DNA from 2 places in the Isoptericola sp. NPDC060185 genome. Region 2 is predicted to be linked to the other one. Evidence: predicted binding sites of a transcription regulator. Region 2 holds the regulator's gene; the other holds the start of a gene.
What was found. The regulator LexA, encoded in region 2, represses DNA repair genes until DNA is damaged. The targets are predictions, from matches to a motif close to TCGAACANNTGTTCGA.
Positions count from the first base shown of each region.

Region 1: the regulator LexA is predicted to act here: its motif matches at 5,310-5,325, upstream of ruvA (Holliday junction branch migration protein RuvA).

Region 1 is NZ_JBHWYY010000048.1:371-8,132, forward strand. It holds gene hrpB (ATP-dependent helicase HrpB) at 1-2,200, shown strand, start outside; gene ACFWDO_RS14795 (NUDIX hydrolase) at 2,338-2,904, shown strand; gene pdxT (pyridoxal 5'-phosphate synthase glutaminase subunit PdxT) at 2,919-3,587, shown strand; gene ACFWDO_RS14805 (YebC/PmpR family DNA-binding transcriptional regulator) at 3,595-4,353, shown strand; gene ruvC (crossover junction endodeoxyribonuclease RuvC) at 4,641-5,231, shown strand; gene ruvA (Holliday junction branch migration protein RuvA) at 5,355-5,993, shown strand; gene ruvB (Holliday junction branch migration DNA helicase RuvB) at 5,938-7,080, shown strand; gene yajC (preprotein translocase subunit YajC) at 7,261-7,707, shown strand.
Region 2 is NZ_JBHWYY010000016.1:47,060-54,821, reverse strand. It holds gene ACFWDO_RS08360 (PP2C family protein-serine/threonine phosphatase) at 1-16, opposite strand, end outside; gene ACFWDO_RS08355 (HelD family protein) at 243-2,555, shown strand; gene serA (phosphoglycerate dehydrogenase) at 2,625-3,863, shown strand; gene ACFWDO_RS08345 (DUF5302 domain-containing protein) at 3,948-4,133, opposite strand; gene nrdR (transcriptional regulator NrdR) at 4,303-4,836, opposite strand; gene ACFWDO_RS08335 (LysM peptidoglycan-binding domain-containing protein) at 4,963-5,301, opposite strand; gene lexA (transcriptional repressor LexA) at 5,552-6,373, shown strand; gene ACFWDO_RS08325 (L-lactate dehydrogenase) at 6,456-7,415, opposite strand; gene ACFWDO_RS08320 (ATP-dependent DNA helicase) at 7,425-7,762, opposite strand, start outside.

The DNA.
Region 1 (7,762 bases), on a different contig from region 2:
GCGGCGGCTGCAGCAGGACCCGGAGCTGCCGGGTGTCTCGGCGATCGTCATCGACGAGTGCCACGAGCGGCACCTGGACGCCGACCTGCTGCTCGCGCTCTGCGTCGACGTCCGGGCGAACCTCCGGGACGACCTGGCCGTCGTCGCGACCTCGGCCACGGCGGACACCCTCCGGCTGAGCCGCGCGCTCGGCGCGGACGAGCCTGCACCCGTGGTCACGGCGTCCGCCGCGCTGTTCGACGTGGCGACCGAGTGGGCTCCGCCGCCGATGCCCACGCCGCTGCTCCCCGGCGGTCGCGTCGACCCGCGCCTGCTCGACCACGTCGCGGCCGTCGTCCGGCGCGCGCTGACGGAGAACGACGGCGACATCCTCGTGTTCGTGCCGGGGGAGGCCGAGATCGGGGGCGTGACGCGCCGGTTGGCCGGTCTGAACGTGCTGCCGCTGTTCGGCCGCCAGTCGAGGGCCGAGCAGGAGCGCGCGCTGACGCCGTCGGCCGTGCGCCGGGTCGTGGTGACGACCTCGGTCGCGGAGAGCTCGCTGACGGTGCCCGGGGTGCGGGTCGTGGTCGACGCGGGCCTGGCCCGCGAGCCGCGAACCGATCAGTCCCGTGGCCTCGGGACGCTGGTCACCTGCCGGGTCTCGAGGTCGTCGGCCGACCAGCGCGCGGGCCGTGCCGGGCGGGAGGGGCCCGGCCGCGTCTATCGGTGCTGGTCCGCCACCGACCACGCGCGTCTCGACGACCACGCGGCGCCGGAGATCGCGGTCGCCGACCTGGCGGCCTTCGCCCTCGACCTCGCGGCCTGGGGCGCGCCCGGCGGCGCCGGTCTGACGCTGCTCGACCCCCCGCCGGCCCCGGCGATGACGGCGGCCACCGAGCTGCTGCGCCGCATCGACGCCCTGGACGACGACGGCCGGATCACCGAGCGGGGCCGTCGGCTGCGGGCGGTGGGGGCGCATCCTCGCCTGGCGCGTGCGCTGCTGGACGGGGCGCCGCGGGTCGGCGCCGACCGGGCGCGCGAGATCGTCGCGATGCTGTCGGACGACTCGGGCCGCGGCGCCGGCGACGACCTGCCGGCACGCTGGCGGGCCCTGCGCCGCGGCGACGACCGCGGCGCGACCGCGCGCTGGGGAGAAGAGACGAAGCGCCTCGGCCGCGGCGCGACGACCGGTGACCCGTCGGGCGGGCGGGACGGCCGGGCAGGCCGCGGGGAGCACCGGGTCCCCGACGATCTCGCGGTGGGGATCGTGGCGGGCCTGGCGTACCCGGACCGGATCGCGCGGGCCCGGGGGACCGATTCCGTGACCTACCAGATGGCGGGCGGCACGGGTGCCGCGCTGGACCCGCAGTCGCCGCTGCGGAGCGCGCCCTGGCTGGCGATCGCGGTCGCCGACCGGGCCGCCAGTCGCGCCGACGCCCGGATTCGCGCCGCGGCGCCGATCGACGAGCAGACCGCGCGGGACGTCGCCGGCGACCTCGTGACGACCACCGACCAGATCCGCTGGGACAACGGCCGGATCGTGACGCGGCGGGTCGAGACGCTCGGCGCCATCGTGCTGGGCGACGCCCCGCTGGCGAACCCCGACCCGCAGCTCGTCCAGGCGGCCGTCCGCGACGGCATCCGGCGCAGCGGCCTGTCCGTGCTGCGCTGGTCGGAGGCCGCCCTCGCCCTGCGGGAACGGCTCGCGTTCTGCCACGCCCACCTCGGAGCCCCGTGGCCTGCGGTCGACGACGAGGCGTTGCTGGCGGGTCTCGACGCCTGGCTGGGCGCCGAGCTCGCCTCGGTGCGAGGCTCGCGCGACCTGGCCCGCGTCGACGTGACCTCGGCGCTCCGGGGCCTCCTGCCGTGGCCGGAGGCGGCGCGGTTCGGCGAGCTGGCACCGGAACGGCTCCAGGTCCCGTCGGGATCCGAGGTCCGCCTCGCGTACGACGGCGCCGAGCCGCCCGTCCTCGCGGTGAAGCTGCAGGAGGTCTTCGGCTGGACCACGACCCCGGCCGTCGCGGACGGCCGCGTCCCGGTCGTCCTGCACCTGCTGTCGCCCGCGGGCCGGCCGGTCGCGATCACGAGCGACCTCGCGTCCTTCTGGAGGCAGGGCTATCCCGGCGTCCGAGCCGACCTGCGAGGCCGCTATCCGCGCCACCCGTGGCCGGAGGATCCCGTCACCGCCCTCCCGACCAGGCGCGTGAAGCCCCGCCGGTGAGCGAGGTCGCCCTGGTCAGGTGGCCGCCGACCCGTGGCTACCATGGGCGCCATGGATGCGCGTTCCCCCTCGGCCGTGAAGCACGGCGTTCGTGTCGAGCCGGAGCCGGCGCCCGTGCGCTCGGCCGAGCGCGGCCGGTGACCCCCGCCCTCGGCGACGACTGGGCGGTGGGCCCGGACGGGCTGCGGCAACGCCGCGCCGCCCGCGTCATCGTGCTCGACGGCGCGGACCGGGTCCTCCTGGTGCGTGGGCACGACGCCGACCAGCCCGAACGGTCGTGGTGGTTCACTGTCGGCGGCGGCATCGACGCCGGCGAGAGCGAGGTGGACGCCGCCCTGCGCGAGCTGCGCGAGGAGGCGGGGCTCGACCTCGCGCCCGCCGACCTCGTGGGCCCCGTGCTCACGCGGGACGCCTTCTTCCACTTCTTCGCCGAGACGTGCCGCCAGCAGGAGGTCTTCTTCCTGGCGCGCGTCGCCGGCGGCCACGAGCCCACCGCCGACGGATGGACCCCCGAGGAGCGCGACGTGCTCGACGAGATGCGCTGGCTGACCACCGCGGAGCTGCGCTCCGAGACGCGCGAGGTCTTCCCGACCAGCCTGCCGGACGTCGTCGACGCGCTGGCCCGCGGGTGGGACGGCACCGTGGTCCACCTCGGCACGCAGCACGACGACGAGCCGTCCGACCCCGAGGAGCTCCCGCGGTGACGACCCACGTCCCCATGCCGTCCCCGTCGTCGGGCACGGGCCGGCCCACCGTCGGCGTGCTCGCCCTCCAGGGCGACGTGCGCGAGCACGCCGCCGCCCTCGAGCAGGCGGGCGCGCGCGCCGTCAGCGTCCGCCGCCCGTCCGAGCTCGACGCCGTCGACGGGCTCGTGCTGCCCGGGGGAGAGTCGACCACCATCGACAAGCTGCTGCGCCTCTTCGAGCTCGCCGACCCCCTGCGCCGCCTCATCGGCGAGGGGCTCCCCGTGTTCGGCTCGTGCGCCGGCATGATCCTGCTCGCCGACCGCATCGAGGGCGGCACCGCCGACCAGCGCACCCTCGGTGGGATGGACGTCCTCGTGCGGCGCAACGCCTTCGGCCGCCAGGTCGACTCGTTCGAGGCGGACCTGCAGGTCGCGGGAGTCTCCGACGCCCCCGGCGGGCGACCCGTGCGCACCGCGTTCATCCGCGCGCCGTGGGTCGAGGAGGCCGGCCCGCAGGTGGAGGTCCTCGCCCGGATCCCCGACAGCTGGGCGGACGGCTCCACGGTCGGGCCCGCCGCCGGTAAGATCGTCGCAGCACGTCAGGGACGGCTGCTCGCCACCGCGTTCCACCCGGAGATCACGGGGGACGCACGTGTGCACGGGCTGTTCGTCCGGCTCGTCCAAGCATCGCGAAGGAGTTAGGGAGCGCATGTCAGGTCACTCCAAGTGGGCCACGACCAAGCACAAGAAGGCCGCGATCGATGCCAAGCGTGGCAAGCTCTTCGCCAAGCTGATCAAGAACATCGAGGTCGCCGCGCGCACCGGAGGCGGCGACCCCGCCGGTAACCCGACCCTGTTCGACGCCATCCAGAAGGCGAAGAAGTCGTCGGTCCCCAACGACAACATCGACCGCGCCCTCAAGCGCGGGTCCGGCGAGGGCGCCGACGCCGTCGACTACCAGACGATCATGTACGAGGGCTACGGCGCGAACGGCATTGCCGTCCTCGTCGAGTGCCTCACGGACAACAAGAACCGCGCCGCCTCCGAGGTCCGCCTCGCGTTCAGCCGCAACGGCGGCAACCTGGCCGACCCGGGCTCCGTGTCCTACCTGTTCTCCCGCAAGGGCCTCGTCGTCGTGCCCAAGGCCGACGGCGTCACCGAGGACGACGTCATGCTCGCCGCCCTCGACGCCGGCGCGGAGGAGGTCAGCGACGAGGGCGACGTCATCGAGGTGCTCTCCGAGGCCACCGACCTCGTCGCCGTGCGCACCGCCATCCAGGAGGCGGGCATCGAGTACGACTCCGCCGACTCCATCTGGCACCCGTCCATGGAGGTCGAGGTCGACGTCGAGGGCGCGCGCAAGATCATGCGCCTCATCGACGCGCTCGAGGACAGCGACGACGTCCAGAACGTCTACGCGAACTTCGACGCCTCGGACGAGGTCATGGCGGCGCTGGACGAGGACTGATCCTTTCGTCGTGCCGGGCCGGAGGCTCTCGGTCGGGGCGGCCGGGCGGGCTGGGACGTGTCGCGAGGCGCGCCATCCGGCCGCTCGTTCCTCGCGGCCTCCCGCCAGGCCCGGCCAGCCTCGCGACACGTCCCACCCCGCCCGTCCGCGTTCGTGCGTGGCCTCCGGGCCCGCGACCTCGGATCATTCCTCGTGGTGGGTGGGGGCAGGGGGCGTGAGCCGTGTCCCGTGCGGGGCTGTCGTCGCGCCTGCGCGGGGGTGTCCGCCGTGCGTGAGATGGTGACCGCGTGCGAGTGCTGGGGGTGGATCCGGGGCTGACCCGGTGCGGGGTCGGCGTCGTCGACTCGTTGCCGGGACGCAGGGCCCGGATGGTCGACGTTGGGGTCGTGCGCAGCGAGCCCGAGCTGAGCGTGGACCTGCGGCTGCTGTGCATCGCCGAGGGGCTCGACGCGTGGCTCGAGCGCACCGTGCCCGACGTCGTGGCTGTGGAGCGCGTGTTCGCGCAGAACAACCGCAGCACCGTGATGGGCACCGCGCAGGTCGCCGGCCTGGCGATGGTCGCCGCCGCGAAGCGGGGGGTGCCCGTCGCGATGCACACCCCCAGCGAGGTGAAGGCCGCCGTCACCGGGTCCGGGCGGGCGGGCAAGGAACAGGTGCAGCGGATGATCGCGCGCATCCTCGGGCTCGACGAGCTGCCGCGCCCCGCCGACGCCGCGGACGCCCTCGCCCTCGCCGTCACGCACCTCTGGCGACCCTCCGGCGCGCTCCAGGGCGGGGAGCGCCACGAGCTCACGCCCGCGCAGCGCGCCTGGGCCGCGGCGGAGCGCTCGGCGCGCACCGGGTCGCACCGCGGGGCCCCGTCCCGCACGGCCCGGTGACGGCGGCCGCGGCGTGCTCACCGTGTCGCGTCCGGGTGTCGCGTCCGGAGCGTCGGCGCCGGTTGTTACAGTGACGCCTCGTACGGGTGTTCGACGATTGGCCAGCTCGACGGAAGGACCACGGTGATCGCCTCCCTGACCGGCACGGTCACGCACGTGACGCTCGAGCGGGCCGTGCTCGACGTCGGCGGGGTCGGGTACCTCGTCCACGCCACCCCCGGGACCCTGGCGGGGCTCCGGGTGGGGGAGCGCGCCCAGCTGCACACCACGCTCGTCGTCCGCGAGGACTCGATGACCGTGTTCGGCTTCGCCGAGGCGGACGAGCGCGAGGTCTTCGAGACGGCGCAGTCGGTCTCGGGCGTCGGCCCGCGCATCGCGCTCGCCATGCTGGCCGTGCTCACGCCCGACGCGCTGCGCCGCGCCGTCGCGAGCGAGGACCTCGCGGCGCTGCGCCGCATCCCCGGCGTCGGGCCCAAGAGCGCCCAGCGCCTCGTCCTCGAGCTGTCCGGCAAGCTCGGCGCCCCGACCTCCGCCGAGGCGGGCGCCCCGGTGCCCGAGGCGCCGCCGCTCGCGGCCGGCGACCCCGCGCGCGACCAGGTCGTCGAGGCGCTCGTCGGCCTGGGCTGGGCGGCGAAGGTCGCGCAGGAGACCGTCGATCGCGTTCTCGCGGACGTCGGCGACGACGTCCCGAGCGGCGGCCCGATCGATGTGGCGGCGACGCTGCGGGCGGCGTTGCGCTCCCTGGGCGGGCGACGTGGCTGAGCCGCTGGAGCCGGAGTACGGCGGCGAGCGGCTCGTCACCTCCTCGGCCGACGACGTCGAGCGCGCGGCCGAGGCGGCCCTGCGGCCCAAGAGGCTCGACGAGTTCGTCGGCCAGCGGGTGGTGCGCGACCAGCTCTCCCTCGTCCTGCAGGCCGCCCTGGCCCGCGAGGCCTCGCCCGACCACGTGCTGCTGTCCGGCCCGCCCGGGCTCGGCAAGACGACGCTGGCCATGATCATCGCGGCCGAGCTCGGCACGTCCCTGCGCGTCACCAGCGGTCCGGCCATCCAGCACGCGGGCGACCTGGCCGCCGTCCTGTCCTCGCTCGAGGAGGGCGAGGTGCTCTTCATCGACGAGATCCACCGGCTCGCGCGGCCCGCCGAGGAGCTGCTGTACGTCGCGATGGAGGACTTCCGCGTCGACGTCGTCGTCGGCAAGGGCGCCGGGGCCAGCGCGATCCCGCTGGCGCTGCCGCCGTTCACCGTGGTCGGCGCCACCACCCGTTCCGGGCTGCTCCCGGCGCCCCTGCGCGACCGGTTCGGCTTCACCGGCCACCTCGACTTCTACGACGCCGCCGAGCTGGAGCGCGTCATCCTGCGCTCGGCCGGCCTGCTGGGCGTCGACCTGCAGCACGCGGCCGCGCACGAGATCGCCGGCCGCTCGCGGGGCACGCCCCGCATCGCCAACCGGCTGCTGCGCCGCGTGCGCGACTGGGCGCAGGTCCGCGGCGACGGTCGGCTGGACCTGCGTGCCGCCCGCGCCGCGCTCGAGGTGTACGAGGTGGACCCGATCGGCCTCGACCGGCTCGACCGCTCCGTCCTCGACGCCGTCTGCCGCCGGTTCGGCGGCGGGCCCGTCGGCCTCAGCACCCTCGCGATGACCGTCGGCGAGGAGCCCGACACCGTCGAGACCGTCGCGGAGCCGTACCTGGTGCGCGAGGGGCTGCTCGGCCGCACCCCGCGCGGGCGCGTCGCGACGCCCGCGGCCTGGGAGCACCTCGGCCTCGAGCCGCCGCTCGGGGCGTGGGGCGCCCCGCTCGGCGGCACCCTCTTCGACGAGGCCGCCGAGAGCGGCGAGCCGAGCACCTAGACTGGTGCTGCCCGGCCCGCCGACGGTCCGGGCCGGAACTCGACGGGTGCCGTGCTCGTTGGGGCCCGTACGCACAGGTTCGCGAGCAGACGCGGAGCTGTGCCCGGCGTGCCGACCGGCGCGCCCCGACGCCCGCCTGTCGAGCAGCGACGGCCGGGCAGCGACAGACAAGGACGCTCCGTGGACTTCTCCATCATCATTCTCTTCGTGGTCCTCGCCGGCCTCATGTTCTTCATGAGCTCGCGGTCGCGCAAGCAGCAGCGTGCGCAGCAGGAGTTCCGGTCGCAGCTCGCCCCGGGCCAGGAGGTCATGACCGGCTCCGGCCTCTTCGGCACCGTGGTGGAGATCGACGAGAGCAACGACACCGTCACCATCGAGTCGAGCCCCGGGACGCAGACCCGCTGGCTCCGTGCGGCGATCGCCAAGCGTGTCGACACGCCGGTCGAGGACGCCACCGAGGCCGGCGACGAGACCGACGTCACAACCGACCCCACCGCGACCGGTACGATCACCTCCGGCGACGGTCACATCGACGTCCCCGACGACCTGTCGAGCCTGGACACCGCCCAGCGGGAGTACCGGGAGCAGCAGCGTCGCGACGAGGGCGAGACCGGCACCACGAAGTGACAGCACCAGCGACATGGGACGGCGGGCGCTCGCGCCCGTCGGCCTGACGACGCGC
Region 2 (7,762 bases):
CGTCGCCGCTGCTCATGCGCCAGATCCTAGCCCCGACGCCGCCGCACGCCCGGAGCCCGGCGCCCGGCGCGTCGCCCCACGACCGGGGCAGGCCGGGCGAGCGTCGGGGACCTTCGTCCGGACCGTGTGCCGGGGCGGTCGCACGGACCGTGCACCCAGGGCCCCTCGGCATCTGCAATGATGGTCCGCCGCAACGGGGCCGCGCCACCCGACGAGCGCGGCGAAGGACGCTGGGAGGATGCGTGGCGGGCAGGCACGACGAGCTGGCACGCGAGCAGGGTGTCGTCGACACCCTCTACGCCCGACTGGACGAGCTGCGGCGCGCGACGCGCGACCGGCTCGCGGAGGTCCGCCGCTCGGGCCCCTCGGGCTCGCCCCAGAACCGCAGCGAGCGGGACGCGTTCGCGACGCTCTACGAGGACCGGGTGGCACAGCTCGACGCCGTCGAGGACCGGCTCGCCTTCGGGCGGCTCGACCTCGACGACGGCGGCACCCGCTACGTCGGTCGCATCGGCCTGGCCGACGCCGACCACCGCTCGCTCCTGACGGACTGGCGCGCGCCCGCCGCGACCCCGTTCTACCGAGCGACGGCGCTGCACCCCGCCGGCGTCCGGCGCCGGCGGCACCTCGTGACCTCCGGGCGCAGCGTCACCGGCCTCGAGGACGAGGTGCTCGACCTCGACGCCCTGCAGGCCGCCGACGGCGAGGACGGCGACGGCACGCTCGCGGCCTCGACGCTCTCCGGCGAGGGAGCCCTGCTCGCGTCGCTGGCCGCACGCCGCACCGGCCGGATGACCGACATCGTCGCGACCATCCAGGGCGAGCAGGACCGGATCATCCGCGCCGAGCTCGCAGGCGCGCTCGTCGTGCAGGGCGGGCCGGGGACGGGCAAGACGGCCGTCGCGCTGCACCGCGCCGCCTACCTGCTGTACGCGCACCGCCGCGTCCTGGAGCGCAGCGGCGTGCTGCTGGTCGGCCCGAGCCGCGCGTTCCTGCGCTACATCGACCAGGTGCTGCCCTCGCTCGGCGAGACCGGCGTGGTGGCCACGACCGTCGGCGAGCTGCTCCCCGGCATCCGGGCCACCGCCGTCGACGGCCCCGCGGCCACCGAGATCAAGGGCCGCCTCCTGTGGCGGGAGGTCGTGCGCCGTGCGGTACGCGCCCGCGAGCGCGTCCCCGAGCGCGACGTGCGGTTCCGGCTCGAGGGCTACGACCTCGTCGTGCGCCGCCGCGACGTGCGCGACGCGATCGCGCGCGCCCGCCGCACCCACAAGCCGCACAACGAGGCCCGCGCGTCGTTCGTGCGCGACATGCTCGCCCGCCTGGTCGACCAGTACCGGGCCGCGGCGGACACCGAGCTCGCGCCCGAGGACGTCGCGATGGTCACGGAGGACCTGCGCTCGCACCGCGACGTGCGGGTGGCGCTCAACCTCGCGTGGTTCCCGATCTCGCCCGAGAAGCTCGTCGCCGACCTCTTCGCGAAGCCCCACCGGCTCGCCGAGGCCGCCCCCGAGCTGTCCGCCCGCGAGCGGGCGACGCTGCGGCGTGAGCCCGACGCGCCGTGGACCGAGGCCGACGTCCCCCTGCTCGACGAGGCCGCCGAGCTGCTCGGCGAGGACGGCTCCATCGCTCGCGCCGAGGCGAAGGCCCGCGCCGCGGAGCGCGCGGCCGAGCTCGAGTACGCCCGCTCGGTGCTCGAGTCGACCGGCGCCGGCGGCGGCCTCGTGGACGCCGAGACCCTGGCGTCCCGCTTCGAGTCGACCGGGCCGCGCCTGACGACGGCCGAGCGCGCCGCCGAGGACCGCACGTGGACCTACGGGCACGTCGTGGTCGACGAGGCGCAGGAGCTGTCCCCCATGGCCTGGCGCATGCTCGTGCGACGGGTGCCGACCCGCTCGATGACGATCGTCGGGGACGTCGCCCAGACGTCGTCCGCGGCGGGGGCGCGGTCCTGGGGCCAGGCCCTCGGCCCCGTGCTCGGCGACTCCTGGCGGCTCGAGGAGCTGACCGTGAGCTACCGCACGCCGGCCGCTGTCGCCGACGCCGCGCAGCGCATGGCGGCCGCCGCCGGGCTGCCGACGTCGCCCCTCACGGCGGCCCGCGAGGTGCCCGGCGCGCTGGAGCTGGCACGGGTCACGCCCTCCGGGGCGGCGCGCCCCGTGCTCGTCCAGGCGGTCCGCGACCAGGTGGCCGCGCTGGCGGCCGAGTTCGTGGGGCCGGACGGCGCGGGCCGCGTCGCCGTCGTCGCGGCCGCGCAGCAGGTCGCCGCGCTGCGCGAGGCCGTCGAGGCGATCCTCCCCGAGGCCCTCGGCCGCGCCGAGGCGGACCGCCTCCTCGCCCAGAGGCCGGAGGACGCCCAGGTGGTCGTGCTCGACCCGCGGGAGACGAAGGGTCTCGAGTTCGACGCCGTCGTGCTGGTCGAGCCGGTCGCCGTCACGGGCGGCCCCGGCGGGGCCTCCGACCTCTACGTGGCGATGACGCGGCCCACCCAGCGCCTCGTCGTCGTGCACGAGCAGCCGCTGCCCGCGGGGATCGTGGAGCTCGCCGCGGCGTGACGCCGGACGTGACGCCGGAATGGTGAGACGCGTTTGTGGGCGTGGTGCCGCGGGGCGCACCATGGCCTCGTGCTGCGAGCCCTCCTTCTCGAGAACGTCCACCCTGTCGCTGCCCAGAATCTTCGTGATGCGGGCATCGAGGTCGTCACGCGCCCCGGCGCGCTCGACGAGGCCGAGCTGATCGAGTCCCTCGCGGACTTCCAGATCCTCGGCATCCGGTCCAAGACCACCGTGACCCGCAAGGTCCTCCAGAGCGTGCCCGGCCTGCAGGCCGTCGGCACCTTCTCCATCGGGACCAACCAGATCGACCTCGAGGCCGCCGCGGCCCACGGGGTCGCGGTGTTCAACGCGCCCTACTCCAACACGCGCTCCGTGGTGGAGCTCGCGATCTCCGAGATCATCGCGCTGACCCGACGCCTCACCGTGCGCGACAAGTCGCTGCACGACGGCGTGTGGGACAAGACCGCGGAGGGCTCGCACGAGGTGCGCGGTCGCACGCTCGGCATCATCGGGTACGGGAACATCGGCTCCCAGCTGTCGGTCCTCGCCGAGAACCTCGGCATGCGGGTCGTCTTCTACGACACCGCCGAGAAGCTCGCGCTGGGCAACGCCCACCGCGTCGAGACGATCGAGGAGCTGCTCGCCGAGGCCGACGCCGTGACGATCCACGTCGACGGGCGCCCCGGCAACGCGGGCCTCTTCGGCGCGGACCTGTTCGCGGGGATGAAGCCGGGCGCGATCTTCCTCAACCTCTCGCGCGGGTTCGTGGTCGACGTCGAGGCCCTGCGGCAGCACATCCTGTCCGGCCACCTGGGCGGCGCCGCCGTCGACGTCTTCCCCACCGAGCCGAAGAAGCGCGGTGACGGGTTCACCTCCCCGCTGCGCGGCCTGCCGAACGTCATCCTCACGCCGCACGTCGGCGGCTCCACGGAGGAGGCGCAGGAGGCCATCGGAGAGTTCGTGTCGAAGAAGCTCCGCGACTTCATGGCGACCGGGTCCACCACCCTGTCCGTCAACCTGCCGAACCTGCAGCTCGCGCACACCGGCGTGGGCCGCATCATGCTGCTGCACCGCAACGTCCCGGGCGTCCTCGCCGCGGTGAACCAGGTCTTCGCGGACCACGGCGCCAACATCGAGGCGCAGATGCTCGCCACCCGCGGCGAGGTCGGCTACGTCGTCACGGACATCTCCGACGTCACCCAGCGCGGCGCGTCGGCCAAGCTGCAGGCCATGCCGTCCACGATCCGCCTGCGCATCCGCGACGCCTTCGAGCGGCCCGAGTTCCCGCCCGGCCCCGCCGCGGGCTGACGCGACGGGCACACCCGCCGACACGCGCCGAGGGCGTCCCCGGGACTCCGGGGACGCCCTCGCGTCGTGGTGGGACCGGCCCGCTCAGCCGGACTTGCGGCGGAACATCTTCTGCACCGGGCCGGAGGTCTCCGAGCCGTGCACCTGGCCGGTGTTGCCGTCCTTGCCGGCGGTCGGGTGGCTGGCGGCGTTCTTCCGCTCCAGCGCCTCCCGGAAGCGCGCCTTCGTGTCCTCGCTGGGCTTGGCCGCCCTGGAGTCGTCCGTCGTCATCACGATCACCTCGTCGTCGTCGGGGTGGACGTGCTCGCACGGCGGACCGCGCAGCACCTGGTGCCGTCCAGCATGCTCCACCCCCGCGCGTCGCGCCAAGGGCATTTCGCCCGGAGCGGGCGAACCCGGCGCCGCGAGGCGGCTCGGGGACCCCGGGAGGGGCCTCGCCTCAGCGCGACGCGTCCCGGCCGGCGACCGCGGGCTCGGCGCCACCCGTCTCGACGTCCTCGTCCTGCCCCGCGTCCTCGGCCCGCGCCTCGCGCTCCGCCCGCAGGGACGTGATCGCGCTCTCGAAGTCCTCCAGGGACTCGAATGACTGGTACACGCTCGCGAATCGCAGGTAGGCGACCTCGTCCAGCTCGCGCAGGGGCCCGAGGATGGCCAGCCCGACCTCGTTCGCCTCGATCTCGGGGCGGCCCGACGCACGCAGCGTCTCCTCGACCCGTTGCGCCAGCAGAGCCAGGTCGTCGGAGCTCACGGGCCGGCCCTGGCACGCCTTGCGCACGCCCGCGACCACCTTGTCGCGGCTGAACGGCTCGGTCACGCCGGAACGCTTGGCGACCGACAGGCTCGCCGTCTCGATCGTGGTGAAGCGGCGCTGGCACGCCGGGCACTGCCGCCGTCGGCGGATCGACGAACCGTCGTCGGAGGTGCGCGAGTCGATGACTCGCGAGTCCTCGTGGCGGCAGAACGGGCAGTGCATCGCTGGTCTCCTGCGCTCGGCTCCGGACCGGCGCCCGGCTGCCCGACAAGGTATGCGGGACGCCGCGCCCGGCGCAAGCAGGGTCCATCCTCGCATCTTCGCGGCGCCGGGTCGTGCCGCGCGCCCTCAGTCCTCGGGCAGGAGCACCACCTGACCGGCCTGCAGCTCCGCCGTCGTGAGGCCGTTCAGCTGGCGGAGGTCCGCGACGACGTCGCGCAGGTCCTCGCCCGAGTCCCGGACCGCGCGGGCGTACTGCCACAGCGTCTCGCCCGGCTGGACCGTGTGGAGCCGGACCTCCACGCCCGACCCGGGAGCGTCCGCCACCGCGCGCTGGCCGACCAGGCCCGCGCCGACGAGGACGAGAAGGACGAGCGCGGCGACCACGACACGCCCGCGTCGCGTGAGCCGGAGGCCGCCGAGCCCGAGGAACCCCGGAGCTTCGGTGGTGCTGGGCGCGTTCTGCATCGTCCTACCTCCGGTTCACGTCGCGTCGCCGCCGGTCGGGCGACTGCCGTCGAACAGCCGTTCGTCGAACACCTGTACGTCGAACGGCTGTACTAGGTGTACCACGTCACGACGACACGGTCGAGGCCTGATCGAACAGATGTTTGATGTCGGGCCGGAACTGGCCTAGAGTGACCAGCAGCGCGATGGAAGGTTTGTCGGATTTCATCGGCCCGTCAGCGGGCCGCGCCCCTGCAGGACGGAGAACGCGATGACCAGCGGACGGGACCACGCCCCGGCGTCCACGACGGTTGCCACGCCGTGGCCGGCGCAGCAGGAGACCCCTGAGGACACGTCGACAGCGGAGACGGCGCTCGCCTCGGTGAGCGAGATCGCCCCGGCGGCCGACCGGCTCACGCCGCGCCAGCGCCGTGTGCTCGAGACGATCCGCCGCTCCGTCGAGGACCGCGGCTACCCCCCGACCATGCGGGAGATCGGCGAGGCCGTGGGTCTCGCCAGCCCCTCGTCCGTCAAGCATCAGCTGACGACGCTGGAGCGCAAGGGCTTCCTGCGCCGTGACCCGAACCGGCCCCGCGCGATCGAGGTCGTCGACCCCGAGGCACCCGCCGCGACCGACGGCGGGACCCCGGCGTTCGCGCCGCGCACCCCGGGGTTCGCCGCCGGCTCGGTCGCGGGCTCCGACGCACAGCCCGCCGAGGCCCCGTCCTACGTCCCGCTCGTGGGCCGGATCGCGGCGGGCGGCCCGATCCTCGCCGAGCAGGTCGTCGAGGACGTCTTCCCGCTCCCCCGCCAGGTCGTGGGCGACGGCGAGCTGTTCCTGCTCAAGGTGGCGGGCGACTCGATGGTCGACGCGGCCATCTGCGACGGCGACTGGGTGGTCGTCCGCAGCCAGCCGGTCGCGGAGAACGGCGAGGTCGTCGCCGCCATGATCGACGGCGAGGCGACGGTCAAGACGTTCAAGCAGTCCGGCGGGCACACGTGGCTCATGCCGCAGAATGCCGCCTACTCCCCCATCCCGGGCGACGACGCCCAGGTGCTCGGCCGGGTGGTGGCCGTGCTCCGCAGCCTCTGAGCGCGACGCCGCACCCCGACGGCGCGACGAACCCCCGGCCCGTGCGGGCCGGGGGTTAGTCGCGTCAGGGCCGCGTCGCGGGTCAGAACCCGAGCCGGCGCTGCACCTCGCGCATGCCCTCGGCCGACGCCCGCAGGCCGGCGACCTCGTCGTCGGACAGCGGGGTGTCGATCGTCTCCGCCACGCCGCGCCGGTCCACCAGGGACGGCACCGAGAGGCAGACGTCGCTGATGCCGTAGAAGCCGTCCAGGCGGGACGACACGTTCATCACGCGGTGCTCGTCGTTCAGGACCGCCTCGATGATGCGGGTGGCTGCCAGGCCCACGGCGTAGTTGGTGGCCCCCTTGCCGGCGATGACCCGGTAGGCCGACTCCACGACGTCCGTGGCGATCCGGTGCCGGGCGGGCTCGTCGAGCGGCGGCCGACCACGGAAGGGGCGCCAGTCCAGCAGCGGCACCCCGGCGATCGTCGCCGAGCTCCACAGCACGATCTCCGAGTCGCCGTGCTCGCCCGCGATGTTCGCGTGCACGTTGCCGACCGCGACCCCGCAGTGGCGGGCGAGCGCGTCGCGCAGCCGGGAGGAGTCCAGGACCGTGCCGCTGCCGAACACCCGCTCGGCCGGCAGGCCGCTGATCTCCTGCGCCGCGTACGTCACCACGTCGACGGGGTTGGTCACCATGAGGTAGATCGCGTCCGGCGCGACCTCCAGCAGCCGCGGCAGGATCGTGCGGGTGAGGCCCACCGTCGCCTCGGCCAGGTCCAGGCGACTCTGGCCCGGCTTCTGCTTGGCGCCGGCGGTGACGGCCACGACGTCGGCTCCGCGGCACACCTCGACGTCGTCGGAGCCTTCGATCTCCGCCTGCGGGATGAACATGCTCCCGTGCCTCAGGTCGAGGACCTCGGCCTCGACCTTGGCGCGGTTGACGTCCATCAGGGCGATGGAGCGTGCCGCCCCTCGGGCGAGCGCTGCGTACGCGAGGGTGGAGCCCACCGCGCCGGCGCCGACGATCGCGAGCTTGGTCGTGCTGCGTGTGCCGTCCACGCGCCCAGGCTAGGTGTCCAGCCGCCGCAGCGCAGCACGGACCAGCTCGCCGTCGGTCGTGGGCCAGAAGTCTGGCATCGACCGCGTCAGGAACGACCCGTAGCGGGCCGTCGCGAGGCGCGGGTCGAGGACCGCGACCACGCCGCGATCGTCCCCCGTGCGCACGAGGCGTCCCGCCCCCTGGGCCAGCAGGAGGGCGGCGTGCGTGGCCGAGACCTGCATGAACCCGTTCCCGCCCGCCTGCTCGACCGAGCGGGCCCGCGCGGCCTTCACCGGATCGTCGGGGCGCGGGAACGGGATCCGGTCGACGAGCACGAGCTGGCAGCTGGGCCCGGGGACGTCCACGC